2 regions of the Variovorax sp. PAMC28562 genome follow, and region 1 is predicted to be linked to the other one. Evidence: riboswitches for the same ligand, from Rfam matches in the RefSeq annotation. Region 1 holds a riboswitch; the other holds the start of a gene.
What was found. Region 1 has a riboswitch for cobalamin ahead of H7F36_RS00080 (cobyrinate a,c-diamide synthase). Riboswitches for the same ligand answer to the same signal wherever they lie in the genome.
Positions count from the first base shown of each region.

Region 2: it holds a riboswitch for cobalamin, as region 1 does, so the genes downstream of both, H7F36_RS19055 (TonB-dependent receptor domain-containing protein) here and H7F36_RS00080 (cobyrinate a,c-diamide synthase) in region 1, are expected to answer to the same signal.

Region 1 covers NZ_CP060296.1:23,031-30,682, forward strand. Annotated here, with positions in the region: gene pbpC (penicillin-binding protein 1C) at 1-728, shown strand, start outside; gene H7F36_RS00075 (CynX/NimT family MFS transporter) at 791-2,056, shown strand; cobalamin riboswitch at 2,215-2,480, shown strand; gene H7F36_RS00080 (cobyrinate a,c-diamide synthase) at 2,673-3,986, shown strand; gene cobO (cob(I)yrinic acid a,c-diamide adenosyltransferase) at 3,983-4,570, shown strand; gene cobW (cobalamin biosynthesis protein CobW) at 4,628-5,689, shown strand; gene cobN (cobaltochelatase subunit CobN) at 5,708-7,652, shown strand, end outside.
Region 2 covers NZ_CP060296.1:4,069,435-4,077,086, reverse strand. Annotated here, with positions in the region: gene ilvD (dihydroxy-acid dehydratase) at 1-756, opposite strand, end outside; gene H7F36_RS19080 (LysR family transcriptional regulator) at 854-1,792, shown strand; gene lgt (prolipoprotein diacylglyceryl transferase) at 1,859-2,689, shown strand; partial or broken gene H7F36_RS22330 (tripartite tricarboxylate transporter substrate binding protein) at 2,708-2,812, shown strand; gene H7F36_RS19070 (enoyl-CoA hydratase/isomerase family protein) at 2,821-3,594, shown strand; gene H7F36_RS19065 (cell division protein ZapA) at 4,094-4,483, opposite strand; gene H7F36_RS19060 (cell division protein ZapB) at 4,480-4,707, opposite strand; cobalamin riboswitch at 4,749-5,004, shown strand; gene H7F36_RS19055 (TonB-dependent receptor domain-containing protein) at 5,098-6,939, shown strand; gene H7F36_RS19050 (bifunctional adenosylcobinamide kinase/adenosylcobinamide-phosphate guanylyltransferase) at 6,980-7,618, shown strand.

The DNA.
Region 1 (7,652 bases):
CGGCCTTTATCGTGGGGGACATCCTTTCCGACGCCAATGCGCGGGCGCGCACCTTCGGGCTCGACAGCATCCTGTCGACGCGCTTCTGGACCGCCGTCAAGACCGGCACCAGCAAGGACATGCGAGACAACTGGGCACTAGGCTGGTCCGAGCGCTACACCGTCGGCGTATGGGTCGGCAACGCGAGCGGCGCGCCGATGTGGGACGTGAGCGGCACCAGCGGCGCGGCGCCGGTGTGGGCCGAGGTGATGCGCTTCCTCCATGCCAACGAACCGAGTCGCGCGCCGACGCCACCGACCGGGCTCGTTCGCACGCATGTGACTTTTGGCAGCGGCAACGACGGCGGGCTGCTCGAAGCGGCACGCGACGAGTGGTTTCTGCAAGGCACCGAGCAGGCCGAATTCGCGCTCGACTCGGTCCCCGGAAAGTCGCAACGCGACGGCGCTTCGGCGCGCATCACGTCACCGTCGAACGGCACCATCATCGCGCTCGACCCGGACATCCCACCGAACCGCCAGCGCGTGCGCTTCGAGAGCGGCGCGGGCGACCGCGCGGGACTGCGCTGGCAGATCGACGGCAACCCTTTTGCGCGCGGCGCCAGCGCGCAATGGTTGCCTTGGCCGGGACGACACGCCATTCAATTGGTCGATGCGGCCGGCGCGATACAAGACGAAATCAAGCTCGAAGTACGCGGCGCCGGCGTCGTTTCACCCGCACCCAAACGCTGAGCCGCTGCAGTGCCCGGGCCACCGTCCGGACGGACTTCGTCGCGTGCGCTTTAATCGAAGCAATGAGTTCCGTCGACCTGCTGATCGATGCCGAGTGCGACAACGCACCGGCACCATCCCCCACCCCTGCCATCACCCGCTCCAGTCGCTTGCTGCTCGGCCTCAGCGTCGTGCTGATCGCGTTCAACCTGCGACCGGTGTTCGCGAGCCTCTCGGTGGTGCTGCCCGAGATCATCGCTGCCACCGGCTTGTCGTCCACCGCAGCGAGCTTGCTGACGACCTTGCCCGTGGTCTGCCTCGGCGTCTTCGCGCCGTTGGCGCCATCGCTGGGCCGCCGCTTCGGCACCGAGCGAACGCTGCTCGGCTGCATGGCGCTGATCTTTGTCGGCACCTTGCTGCGCGGCAGCGGCAGTGTCGGGCTGCTGTTCGTCGCATCGGCCATCGCGGCCGCCGGCATTGCAGTGTCGAACGTGCTGCTGTCGGGCCTGGTCAAGCGCGACTTCGCAAAGCAGGCCGCGCTGATGATGGGCCTTTACACCATGGCGGTCTGTGGCGGTGCCGCTGCCGCGGCCGGCTTCACCGTGCCGCTCGAACATGCCATGGGCGGCGGATGGACCTGGGCGCTGGCGATGTGGGCCGTGCCGGCCGGCGTGGTCACCCTGCTGTGGGCGCCGCAAGCATGGTCGCTGGCTCCAGTCGCCAGCGAAGCTGCCTACACCGTGCGTGGCCTGTGGCGCGACAAGCTGGCGTGGCAGGTCACTTTCTTCATGGGACTGCAATCGGCTCTCGCGTACATCGTCATGAGCTGGCTCGCGCCAATCCTGAGGGAGCGTGGCCTTGGCGATGCGGCAGCAGGCTACGTTCTGTCGCTGTCGATCATCACGCAGGTGATCACCTGCCTCGTCGTGCCGGCCATCGCAGTCAAGTTCCGCAATCAGGTCGGCGTGGCCGTGGTGCTGGCCGTGCTCATCGTCGCGGCCATGCTGGGCTGCCTGCTGGCGCCGCTGTCGGGCATCTGGGTCTGGGCCGTGCTGCTCGGCATTGCGCAAGGCGGCTCATTTGCACTGGCGTTGACCTTCATCGTGCTGCGCTCGCCCGATGCACATGTGGCGGCGCACCTGTCGGGCATGGCGCAAGGCGTGGGCTATGTGGTCGCGGCCCTCGGCCCGCTGCTGGTGGGTCTGCTGCGCGGGTGGACCGGTGGGTTCGCGGCGGCGGCGTGGCTGTTCGTGGGGCTCGGCGTGGCGCTGGTGGTGGCCGGGCTGGGTGCGGGTCGCACGCTGCATGTGGGGGCGGTGACGGTGCCCGCGCTGGGCGGCAGTCGCTAGAGCGCGGTGTGGGTGTCGATACCGGCGATTTTTTAAGAATCGGCTGGGCGTTGCTTTGAAGCGTATGGCCGCTATGGGCATTGCACTGAAGTCGGCCCGCATGCGCTATGGCGCGCTGCAGGTGCGGGCCGTTTGGGTGAGGTCACCAAGGCAGGCTCCCCTATAATTTAACGGTTGGTGCTCGCTTTGGTTTTCAGGTCAAAGCAGTTCAACGGGAATCAGGATGGGATGCTGTGTATGTCTGAGTGGACACGCTTCGGCGCCCGAACCTGAGCTGCCCCCGCAACGGTAAGCGGACGCAAGCCCAGTGCTTGCAGCTCGTATTAAGTGCCCACTAGGTGAACGCCGCGCAAGCGACGGCCCGGGAAGGGAATACGGGTCGTCTTCGCCAGCCCGGATACCGGCCAATGAGGTGGCGCGTCATGCGAATGATGCGCCTTGCGGTGCATGCCTGCGGGGAAGCGGGCGAGCATGTCCAGTGCGGTGTTTCCATCATCATTCATTTCCCTTTCAGGTCGCTTGAGGTGACGCTGCTCCGCCAGTTTGTGGGCGATGGCGACGCCATGCATCTACGCAGGGTCCGAAACGCTGTCCCCGTCCAAACGGAGGTCACGGGATGAGCGCAGCCACTGCCGTGTCCTGCCGCGCACTGATGATCACTGCCCCGGCTTCGGGCCAAGGCAAGACCACGGTCACCGCCGCGCTGGCGCACTGGCACCGCAGCCGAGGCCGCCGCGTGCGGGTGTTTAAAACCGGCCCAGACTTTCTCGACCCCATGGTGCTGGAGTGCGCCAGCGGCGCGCCAGTGCAGCAGCTCGACCTGTGGATGGGTGGCGAAGCGCACTGCGCTGAATTGCTCTACGACGCCGCCATTCAGGCCGATCTAATTCTGGTCGAAGGCGTGATGGGTTTGCATGACGGGACGCCGTCGAGTGCCGATCTCGCATTGCGTTTCGGCCTGCCGCTGTTGGCCGTGATCGATGCCTCGGCGATGGCGCAAACCTTCGGTGCCGTGGCGCACGGGCTCGCCACTTACAGAGCCGGCCTGCAACTGACCGGCGTGCTGGCCAACCGAGTCGGCAGCTCGAGCCATGCGCAGATGTTGCGGGAAAGCTTGCCTGCCGGCATGACTTGGTATGGCACGCTGCCGCGTGGCGGAAACTACGGTTTGCCCGCGCGTCACTTAGGGCTGGTGCAGGCTGCAGAAGTCGGTGACATGGCCGAGCGGATTGCAGCTGCCGCACGGGCGCTCGGCGAGAACGGGGAGTTGCCCATCCCGCCGGTTGTTCAATTCGAGGCACCGCTCGCCTCGGACAATCTAGCGCTGCCGGCACTGCTGAGCGGCACCACCATTGCCATTGCGCGAGACGCTGCCTTTTCATTTCTATACCCCGCTAATCTCGATACCCTGCGTGCCTTGGGCGCACGGCTGTGCTTCTTCTCGCCGTTAGCCAACGAGCCGGTGCCGACTGCAGCTCAAGCGCTGTACCTGCCCGGCGGTTATCCGGAATTGCACTTGCAGGCATTGGCGAACAACACCGTCACGCGCCAATCCGTCCATGCACACCACGCTGCTGGCCGGCCCCTGGTCGCAGAGTGCGGCGGCATGCTGGCACTGCTGGAGACGCTCAGCGACAAGGCAGGCCACAGCTCGCCGATGATGGGCCTGCTGCCCGGCCAGGGCGTCATGACCGATAGGCTCGTCAACCTCGGCATGCACAGCCTGATGCTGCCTCAAGGCCAGGTGCGTGGCCATACCTTCCACCATGGACGCATTGCGACAACGTTGCCGGCCACGCTGCACACCGTGGCTCAGCGCCAGCAGGGTCGGGCCGAAGCCGTGTTCCACCAAGGCCGCTTGTTCGCTTCGTTCATGCACCTGTACTTTCCGAGCAACCCACTGGCCATCGCCGCGATGTTCAAGCCATGACCTTGTCCGCAATGTCCACCGAGCGAGCACTGCAGCCCTTGCCCGACACCCAACCACCACAGGGTGCGTCGCACGGCCGCGTCACCGTGCACACCGGCCCCGGCAAAGGCAAGAGCACAGCCGCGTTCGGGCTCGCGCTGCGCGCTGCCGGCCAAGGCGAAACAGTCAAGATCTACCAGTTCATGAAAGTGCCCACGGCGCGCTTTGGCGAGCACCGCTTATTCGAGCAACTGGGCATGCCTATCGAAGGTCTGGGCGACGGCTTTAGCTGGAAGAGCCGCGACTTGGAACATTCGGCCGAACTCGCGCGCGCGGGTTGGGCCCGTGCCGAGGCCACAGTGCGAGCCGGCGCGCACTCCCTGGTGGTGCTCGACGAAATCATGTATCCGCTGCGCTATGGCTGGATGTCGCTCGACCCGGTACTGGCCTGCCTGCGTGAGCGCCCATCGCATGTGCATGTGGTGCTCACTGGCCGCAATGCGCCGCAGGAAATGATCGATATCGCCGATTCAGTGACCGAAATGGCATTGATCAAACACCACTTCAAGGCAGGTGTGCCGGCACAACGCGGCATCGAGGACTAGTCACTTCGTCGCTTGCCTGACTTCTCTACGCTCACTCAGCCCATCCAGGAATCGACCATGCAATCCCGCAAGATCCCCGCCACCATCGTCACGGGTTTTCTCGGCAGTGGCAAGACCACTCTGCTGCGTCACCTGCTGCAAAACGCCCAAGGCCTGCGCATCGCAGTGATCGTCAACGAGTTCGGCGAGCTAGGCATCGACGGCGAATTGCTGAAAGGCTGCGGCATCGGTTGCGACGAGACCGGCGCGCCCAACGGCCAGTTGTTCGAATTGGCCAACGGGTGCTTGTGCTGCACCGTGCAGGAAGAGTTTGCCCCGGTGATGGAGCAGCTTGCAGCGCGCCGCGACCAGATCGACTACCTGGTGATCGAGACCTCGGGCCTGGCGTTGCCCAAGCCGCTGGTACAGGCCTTCCAGTGGCCCGCGTTGCGCAACGCCTTCACCGTCGATGCCGTGATCGCGGTGGTGGATGCGCCTGCCGTGGCGGCCGGCCGCTTCGCCGACGATCCGGTGGCGGTCGATGCCCAGCGCCGCGCCGACGACAACCTGGACCACGACTCGCCATTGCACGAGTTGTTCGAAGACCAGCTTGCCACCGCCGACCTGGTGATCGTGCACAAGACCGACGGCATGGACACTGCCGCGCTGGCCGGCGTCGAAGCTGCCATCCGCCTGGAAACCGCACCGGGCGTGAAGCTGCTGCATGCGCAGCATGGCCGCATCGACCTGGGCGTGTTGCTGGGCCTGGAGCGTGCGGTCGAAGACGTGATCGACCAGCGCAAGACGCACCATGACGCGGAAGAAGACCATGACCACGATGCCTTCGATTCCGTCTCGGTGAGTTTGCAGGTGCTCGATCGGGCGCGGCTGCTGACGGTGCTGCAAGACCTGGTCGAACGCCACGAGATCTACCGCGTCAAGGGATTTGTCTCGCTGCCCGGTGCGGCCATGCGACTGGTGATTCAGGGCGTGGGCACGCGCTTCGACAGTTACTTCGACCGGGCGTGGCGCGGCGACGAGATGCGCCAGTCGCGCCTGGTGCTGATCGGCGCCGGTCTGGACGCTGCAGTGCTGCAGGCCGAACTGGACCGCGACCTGTCGGCCAGCGTTCATTCCTGAAATCACCCAAGGACTCTCATGCACCTGATGTCCACACGCCCGGGCGGCCACGTTGAAGACGGTGGCCAGGGCGTCGTGCGCGTCGAGCAGACGCCCGCCTCGATCGTGGTGCTGAGCGCGGCGGACACCACGCTCTCGCTGCTCGCCGATGTGGCCGCCCAGCTCGGCCCCGACTACCCCAGCGTTCGCCTGGCCAACCTGATGTGGCTGCGCCAGCCAGCCTCCGTCGACATGTACGTCGACGACGTGCTGCGCCATGCCCGCGTGATCGTGATCGACCATCTCGGCAGCCCCAGCGACTGGGCTTACGTGGTGGAACGTGCGATGTCGCTTGCGCGCGAGCGGGGCCAGTGGCTGGCGATGTTCTCGGGTGATGCCTTCGAGGACGCGCAACTACTGATCCGCAGCACCGCACCGCAAGACGATTGCCGCCACCTGTGGCGCTGCCTGCGCGAAGGCGGGCGCGACAACGCAAAGGCCTTTTTTTCGCTGATCGGCCATGCCGCATTCGGCCTGGGCGAGCGGCCGCCGGTGCCGGTGCCGTTGCCCAGCGCCGTGCGGTACGAGCCCCAGGCCATCACCTGCCGCACACCGTGGAAATCGGGCGCACCCGTGGCCCTGCTGCTGTTCTACCGCGCCCATTTGCTCGCCGGCAACACGGCGGTTTTCGATGTGATGTTGGAGGCGCTGGCCACCGCCGGCCTTAACGCAGTGGCTCTTGCCGTCGATTCCCTCAAGAACCCTGAAAGCCATGCCGCGGTGCAAGCGCTGGTCGCGGAACACGCCGTGGCGATCGTGCTGAACGCGACCAACTTTGCCACCGCGTCGATCGACGGCAGCGATCTGGGCGATGCAAGAGATGCGGATACAGCGCCCGCGACCCTGGCCGGCGATGCCCCTGTGTTGCAACTTATCACCGCCGGCTGCTCGCATGAGCAGTGGCTGGCGGACGCACACGGTCTGGCGCCGCGCGACCTGGCCATGCAGGTGGTTCTGCCCGAGGTCGACGGCCGCATCCTTACGCGCGCCATCAGCTTCAAGGGCATGGCCTGGCGTTGCGAACGCACCGAACTCGACGTGGTGCGCTACGAAGCCGAACCCGAGCGCATGGCCTTCGTGGCCGAACTGGCGCGCCGCTGGTGCGTGCTGCGCGAGAAGCCCAATGCCGACAAGCGCATAGCGCTGATCTTGGCGAATTACCCGATCGACGATTCACGCATTGCCAACGGCGTGGGGCTCGACACACCCGCCTCGACCGTGGCTGCGCTGCATGCGCTGCAAGCGGCAGGCTACGCCACCGGAGAATTGCCGGCCAGCGGTGACGCGCTGATCGCTTCGCTGTTGCGCGGCATCACCAACGACCGTGTTGCCAACGACGCCCGGCCCGCCGCTCAGAGTTTCGCCATGGCTGATTACCTGGAAGACTTCCTTTTGCTGCCAGCCGACAGCCGCGCTGCCGTCAACGCCCTTTGGGGCGCGCCGGAACAGGACCCCACGCTGCGCAGCGGTCGTTTCACCATCGCCGGTCTGCGCTTCGGCCATGTCTTCGTCGGCATCCAGCCGGCGCGCGGACGCGACATGGATTTGTCGGCCAGCTATCACGACGCCGAGCTGGTGCCACCGCACCATTACCTGGCGTTTTATTTTTGGTTGCGTCGCGCCTTCGCGGTGGATGCGATGGTGCATGTCGGCACGCACGGCAACCTCGAATGGTTGCCCGGCAAGAGCGTGGCGCTGAGCGCAGCCTGCTGGCCCGATGCCATCCTCGGCCCGCTGCCGCACCTGTACCCCTTCATCGTCAACGACCCCGGCGAAGGCAGCCAGGCCAAGCGACGCACCCAGGCCGTGATCATCGACCACCTGATGCCTGCCATGACGCGCGCCGAGACCTACGGCCCGCTGCAGCAGATCGAGCGCCAGATGGACGAGTACTACGAGGCCTTGTCGCTCGACCCGCGGCGCG
Region 2 (7,652 bases), 650 kb from region 1:
CAGGTCTTTCTTGATCGCCTCGATCAGCACCTTGGCCGACTCCTTGGCCGAGTTCTGCTTTTCGTCGTGCGGATTGGCCATGGTCGACGAGTAGGGCAGCGACATGCCGAGTGCTTCGAACGCGCTCGACATCGTGTTCGCGGTGTACATGCCGCCGCACGAGCCGGGACCGGGAATGGCGCGCATCTCGATCTCGCGCAGGTCTTCGTCGCTCATGTTGCCGGCGGCGTTCTGGCCGACCGCTTCGAACACGCTGACGATGTTCAGGTCTTGCCCCTTGTAGCGGCCCGGCAGGATGGTGCCGCCGTAGACGTAGATCGCCGGCACGTTGGCGCGCAGCATGCCCATCATGCCGCCCGGCATGTTCTTGTCGCAGCCGCCGACCACCAGCACGCCGTCCATCCACTGACCACCAACGCAGGTCTCGATGCAGTCGCTGATGACTTCACGGCTAACCAGCGAGTACTTCATGCCTTCGGTGCCCATCGCCATGCCGTCGCTGATGGTCGGCGTGCCGAACACCTGCGCATTGCCGCCGGCTTCCTCGATCCCTTCGATGGCCGCGTCGGCCAGTTTCTGCAGGCCCGAGTTGCACGGTGTGATGGTGCTGTGGCCGTTGGCCACGCCGACCATCGGCTTCTTGAAGTCGGCCTCCTCGTAGCCCATGGCATAGAACATCGAACGGTTGGGCGCGCGCGCTTTGCCTTCGACGATGTTGGCGCTGCGGCGGTTGATCTGGAGGGGTTCGTTGGCCATGGTGTCTCTCGTTGAGTGATCTTGTGGGACGCCCAGTATCGGCCGAACGATTGATTGCTTCCAATCCTATTTTTGGAGGCATTGATATGCTGCGCGTATGAAAGAAGCCATGGTGGATCTGCGTGCCTGGCGGCAGTTCGTCGCTGTCGCAGAAGAACTGCACTTTGGTCGCGCGGCAGTGCGACTGCACATGACGCAGCCGCCGGTGACGCAGGCGATCGCGCAGCTCGAGAAGACCCTCGGCGTGATGCTGTTCGACCGAACGCGACGCCGCGTTGCGCTGACCCCGGCGGGCGAAACGTTGTTGCCGGACGTGCGCGAACTGTTGGCCCGAGCGCAGGCGCTCCCCGCCCGTGCTCGGGCTGCTGCCGCAGGTGAAGTGGGCCGTGTGCGGCTCGCGTTCGTTTCGACCATCGGCTTCGAGACACTGCCGGCCTGGGTGCGTGAATTTCGTGCGCTATGCCCGGAGGTCGCGCTCGAACTCGTCGAGGCGACCGGCGATGCGCAGCTCGAAGCCTTTGCGCGCGGCGACATCGACGCCGGCCTCATGCTGCATTCGCCAGGCTTCGCACCGCCGGGGCTGGAGCGCCTGCCGGTGTCCGAAGAGCCGCTGGTGCTCGCGTTGCCGGCACGGCACCCGCTGGCCCGCGTAAATCGACCAGCGCTGAGCGACGTGCTGGCGCAACCGCTCGTGATCTTTCCGCGGCGCATCCTGCCTTCCCTGCACGATGCCATCGTCGGTCTGTATCACGCGGCCGGTCTTGCACCTGCCATCGCGCAAGAGGCGATCCAGATGCAGACCATCGTGAACCTCGTGTGGGGCGCCATCGGCGTGGCGTGGGTGCCGCAGAGCGTGACGCAATTCCGTCGTGCCGGCGTGGTTTATAGGAAAGCAGAGGAACTGGCATCCGCAACGCGGCGCAAGTCGTCACCTGTGTTGCCGGGCTGCGAGACGAGCCTGGTGTGGCCTGCGCAAAATACCAACGCGGCGCTGGCGCGCTTCGTGGCGTTCGTGCGGCAGCGGGGCGGCGGCTGAGTTCGACCGCAGCGATACGCCCGACGCCGACTCGAACATGGCGGCAGGGCGCGGCACAATGTCCGCATGCTCATGTATCCGCAGATCAACCCCGTTGCCCTCCAGCTCGGACCGATCGCCATCCACTGGTATGGCCTGACCTATCTGGCCGCATTCGCGCTCTTCTTTTTTCTGGCGACGCGGCGCCTGCGTCACGAGCCATACCGATCGCTCGATAGCGCAGCGGCATGGGCGCGCAAAGACATCGAGGACATGCTGTTTCTCGGTGTGATGGGTGTCATCGTCGGCGGCCGGCTGGGTTATTGCCTCTTCTACAAACCCGGCTACTACCTGACGCATCCGCTCGAAATCTTCTTCGTTTGGCAGGGTGGGATGAGCTTTCACGGCGGCATGCTCGGCGTCATCGCTTCCATGATCTGGTATTCCCATTCGCGGGCACGTCCGTTCTGGCAGGTGATGGATTTCATCGCGCCGTGCGTGCCGTTGGGGCTGGCGGCGGGGCGCGTCGGCAACTTCATCAACGGCGAGCTGTGGGGCCGCTTCAGCAGCCCCGATCTGCCGTGGGGCATGGTGTTTCCGCAGAGCGGCTCGATGCTCCCGCGGCATCCGTCGCAGGTGTATCAGTTCCTGCTCGAAGGCATTCTGCTGTTCGTGCTGCTGTGGCTCTATGCGCGCAAGGAACGCAAGCAAGGCCAGGTGGCGGCGATGTTCCTGATCGGCTACGGCATCTTCCGTTTCATCGCCGAGTTCTTTCGCGAGCCGGACGACTTTCTCGGCCTGCGGGCGCTCAACCTGAGCCAGGGCCAATGGCTCTGCGTGCCGATGGTGCTCTTCGGCATCGGCCTCTGGTTGTGGGCCGCGCGGCGCCCGGTGCCGGCACGGGTCACGACGTCATAGGAGAGGGACGTGGACATGGCGCAGTTTCCGAACCTGGTCGGGCCGCAATACGGCGCTTTCGTCAGCAGCGAAATCAAGCGCTGGGCTGGCGTCGTGAAAGCCTCGGGGGCCAAGCTCGAATGACGGTTGCGGTGAGCGCCTCGGTCTCTCTACAGCGCGAGGGCCGCGTCGCATGGGTCACGCTCACGAACGCATCCAGGCTGAATGCGATGACGCGTGCCATGTGGCGCGAACTGCGGGACGTGTTCGCCGTTGTCGGCATCGACGAAGGCTTGCGGTGCATCGTCGTGCGCGGTGCCGGCAGCGCCTTTTGCGCGGGTGGCGACATCTCGGAGTACCCGTCGTTTCGATTCGACACCGAGCGGCTCCGCGCTTTCCACGAGGACGAGGTGTGGACCGCGCTGCAGGCGATGCTCGACTGCCGCGTGCCATTGGTCGCGCAGATCGAAGGCGCTTGTATGGGCGCCGGCCTGGAGATCGCGAGCTGCTGCGACATCCGCATCGCAGGCGTCTCCGCGAAGTTCGGCGCACCGATCGCCAAGCTGGGCTTCCCGATGGCGCCGCGCGAAGCCGCGTTGGTACACGGTTCGATGGGTGACGTGCTCGCGCGCGACATGCTGCTGGCGGCCGGCGTGCACAGCGCCGCACGCTTGTACGACGCCGGCTTTTTGCTGCATGTACTGCCCGACGCGGAGGTGCCCGTCGCCGCGCGCGACCATGCGCTGCGAATCGCGGCGCTGGCACCACAGGCCGCGCGATTCAACAAGCGCACTTTCGCTGCCTTGAACGAGTCGGTATCGAGCGAGGTTCAGGGCCTGCTGCGGGGCGCGTACGACTACGCTGATTCTCCCGAGCACCGCGAAGGCATTGCCGCCTTTCTCGCCAAACGCGCTCCCGATTTTTGACGCGGCTTGTTCTGGTCGTGGCGGGATCTCGAACGCGCCAGCGCCATGATCGCCAACCTGCTCGATGCGCTCGATCTGGAGCCCGGCGCGCGTACCGCAGTGCAGGTCGAAAAATCGGTCGAGGCGTCGTCGCCGAACTGCCGCGAAACGCCATGGGCAAGGTTCAGAAGGCGCTGCTGCGGGAGCAGCACAAGGCGTTGTTCTCGCGCTGACCTCGAGAACAGACCCGCACCCAAAAAAACGGCCCCGGGATCCTAAGGATCTCGGGGCCGTTGCTTCGAATAGGTGTCTGCGAATGGAGCCGAACCCGCATCCTGAACCAGGGTTCAGGTGGGCGAGGGCAGCAGGGCTTCGGGTTCATCTAACGCGAGATGATCACGCCTACCTAGCGATGTACCAAGCCCGGCTCCGGAGAGCATTGGAACAAGGAAATATTAAGTTCGACAACACCGCAGACGAGGAAGAGTCTACGCCAGCTCCACGCTCGCTGTGTAGGCCATCAGAGCAAATGTCCATCGCCCGCGAGGGCATTGTCGAGGCGCTGCAAAAGTTGCGGCAGGCGTGGGTCGTCCAGCTCGGCGTGATTCGCTGTATCTGAGGGCGTGGCCATCGGCAAGAGCGGTGCGACCGGGCTCGCGGCTGCGGCGACGGGGGCGACCGCGACCTCGGCAGCAGATGCGGATGCGGCCTGCGCCTGAATCAAATCGAATGCGATATTCAGCGAGGCCAGCACGGCGATGCGGTCGCGCGCCTTCACCTTGCCGGCATCGCGAATCTTGCACATGGCAGCGTCGACGTGGTCGACCGCGCTGCGCAATTGCGACTCGCCGTCTGCGGGGCAGCCGAGCAAGTAGCTCTGGCCCATGATCTGTACTTCTATCTGCTTCATGCGGCGGAATCTTCAGGAGAGGGTGGGTCGGCCGGCAGCCGATCTAGCAGCGCGTCGATACGCGTTCGGGCAGCCGCGAGCCGCGATTTGAGCGCGTCGCGCTCCCGCGTCAGCGCATCGACCTGTTCCTGCAACAGCGCATTGGTGCGTTGCACCTCTTCGTGGCGAACCAGGAGGCGCTCGACTCGGTCGGCGATCTGGTCAATGGGACTGGCGGCGGACATGGGTCTGGATTGTAGGTTCCCGCGATTGCAAGTTCTTTCAATTTAGAATCCGGCCCGTTGGTGCTCGCGCCGTGGTTCACGCGGCGCAGTTCAACGGGAAGCAGGAGTCGCGGTCTTCACCACAACGAAGACCGAAGCCACCTGCGCTGCCCCCGCAACGGTCAAACAGACGATGCCGGCGTTCACGCGCCGACATCACTTTCCCCAGCAGCCACTGGGCGCCCTGAAACAGGCGCCTGGGAAGGCGGGTCGAGCACTCTGTCAGCCCGGATACCGGCCAACGAAGCGGCAAGCCGCGCGCGTCAACGTTGGGTGGTGCGCGCAGCCGGCCATTACGCTCAACCACCGGCGGGGAAGCCGGTGACGGGCATTGCTATCCGGTCCTCTCAAATGAAAACCAGTGTTCTCCTGCTTGCCGCCTTGCTGCAAGTGCCACTCCTTGCGCTCGCACAAAGCCCGCCATCGCTCAGCGAAACGGTGGTCACCGCGACCCGCGTACCGCAGCCCCTGTCTAAATTGGTCGCTGATGTGTCGATCGTCGACCGCGAAACGATCGAGCGCAGCGGCGCCGTCGGCGTTGCCGACGTGTTGGCACGTTTGCCCGGCGTCGAGATCACGCGCAACGGTGGTGTCGGCAACGCAACCAGCGTGTTCCTTCGCGGCGCCGACACGCGTTTCACGGCTGTGTATGTCGATGGCGTGCGTGTCGATTCGCAGTCGACCGGCGGTGCCACGTGGGAAAGCATTCCACTGGCGCAGATCGACCGCATTGAAGTGCTGCGAGGCCCGGCCGCTGCGGTCTACGGCTCGGACGCCATTGGCGGCGTGATCCAGCTCTTCACGCGGCGCGGCGAAGGGGTTGCCAGTCCGTATGTCGGCTTCGGTTTCGGCAGCAAGGGCTTGCGTACATCGCAGGCCGGCGTCAGTGGTTCGGCCGGCGCTTTCGACTATTCGATCGGCGCGGCGTACCAGGAAAACGCTGGGTTCGACGTACGCACGCGATCGGTCGCCAGCCATGATCCGGACAAGGACTACTACCATGCGAGCTCGGCTAACGTGCGACTCGGCTACCAGATCAACGCGCAGCAGCGGATCGACGCCACGGTGCTCGAAAGCGAAACCAATTCGGGCTACGACAACTATGGCTACGACCCGAAGCAGCCGGTGAACGACCGCAACCTCTACCATTTGCGCACCGCCGGCCTGAGTTGGTCGGCGCAGTGGACAGAGGCCTACAGCACCAAGCTTTCGGTGACCGACTCAAACTCGCGATACGAAACGACGCCGTCGGCTTACATCACGCAAACGCAGCTGCGCAACTACCTGTTCCAAAACGAGTACCGCCTCGGCGCCAGCCTGTTCACCGCGGCGCTGGAGCGTCGTGAAGACAAGCTCTTCAACCCGGCACTGGACAGCTTCAGCACCACCATCTTCAGGAAGCGCTCACAAGACGCGCTGGCGCTCGGCTACGGTTTCAATCAGGGCGCTCATTCGCTGCAACTTAACGTGCGTCATGACAACGACAGCGAGTTCGGTGGCAAGACCACCGGCAGCGCAGCCTACGGCTATTCGTTTGCGCAGAACTGGCGTGCGACCGCTTCCGCTGGCACGGCATTCCGCGCACCCACCCTGTACCAGCGCTTCAGCGAATACGGCAACGCGGGCCTGCAGCCCGAGACTTCGCTCAACGCCGAGATCGGATTGCGATACGCCGATGCCGCGACAACAGGCAGCATCGTGGCCTACCGCAATCGCGTGCGAAATCTCATCACTTTCGACAATGACTCGACCGCGTGCAGCTCCGGCTTCGGTTGCTACGCGAACACCGCCCGCGCCGTGCTGCGGGGCGTTACCCTTGCAGGCAGCCATCACATCGGCGACGTGACGCTGCGCGGTTCGCTCGACTTCCAGGACCCGAAGGACGCCGAGACAGACAAGCTGCTGGCCCTGCGCTCGCGTCGGCATGCCACGCTGGGTGCTGACTGGCGTGTTGCCGGATGGACCTTGGGTGCCGAAGTTCAGGCCTCGGGCTTTCGCTATGCGGATGCGGCCAACAAAAAGACGCTCGGTGGTTACACGCTGTTCAATCTCAGTGCGAGCACCGAGATTGTTCGCGACGTGACGCTTTTGGCGCGCGTCGACAACTTGGGTGACAAAAACTACCAGCTGGTCGATGGCTACGCAACTCCGGGCCGTGCTGTCTATGTGGGTGTCAAGTGGCAGCCACACTGAACGCCATGACGACGGTCTGCGCAATGGCTTGCCGCTGACGATGCCGCATTCCTCGTACCCCGACGAACGCGCAGACCGGCCGCGCGAGTTCATTCTCGGCGGCCAGAGGAGCGGCAAGTCGCGACTCGCCGAGCAGCGGGCGGTCGACTGGCTCGCTGCGTCATCCGATCACCGCGCGGTGATGGTGGCGACGGCGCAGGCGCACGACGACGAGATGCGCGCGCGCATCCTGCGACACCGGCAGGACCGCGCTCTTCGCTTGCCAGCGATGTCAACTGTCGAAGAGTCTTCCGCACTGGCCGAGGCCATCGTTGCGCATTCCGCTGCCGATACGATGGTGGTGGTCGACTGTCTTACGCTGTGGCTTACCCACCTGCTGATGCCCCACACGCCCCACATGCCGTACACGTCGGGCGGTCCGGGGGCGGACATGGCCTTAGCAATCGACGCGACCCAGCGTATTGCAATGCTCGTCGCTGCCTTGCGCGGCGCGCGCGGCCCGATCGTGCTGGTCGGCAACGAGATCGGCCTCGGCGTCATCCCATTGGGCGGTGAAACGCGTGCTTTCGTCGATGCGTTGGGCCGGCTCAACCAGGAAATGGCCGCAGCATGCGATCGCGTCACGCTGATGGTGGCCGGCTTGCCGCTGACGTTGAAGGCACCGGCGCGGCCGGTTTGACGGACATGAACAAGATCATCACGGCGCTCTGGAC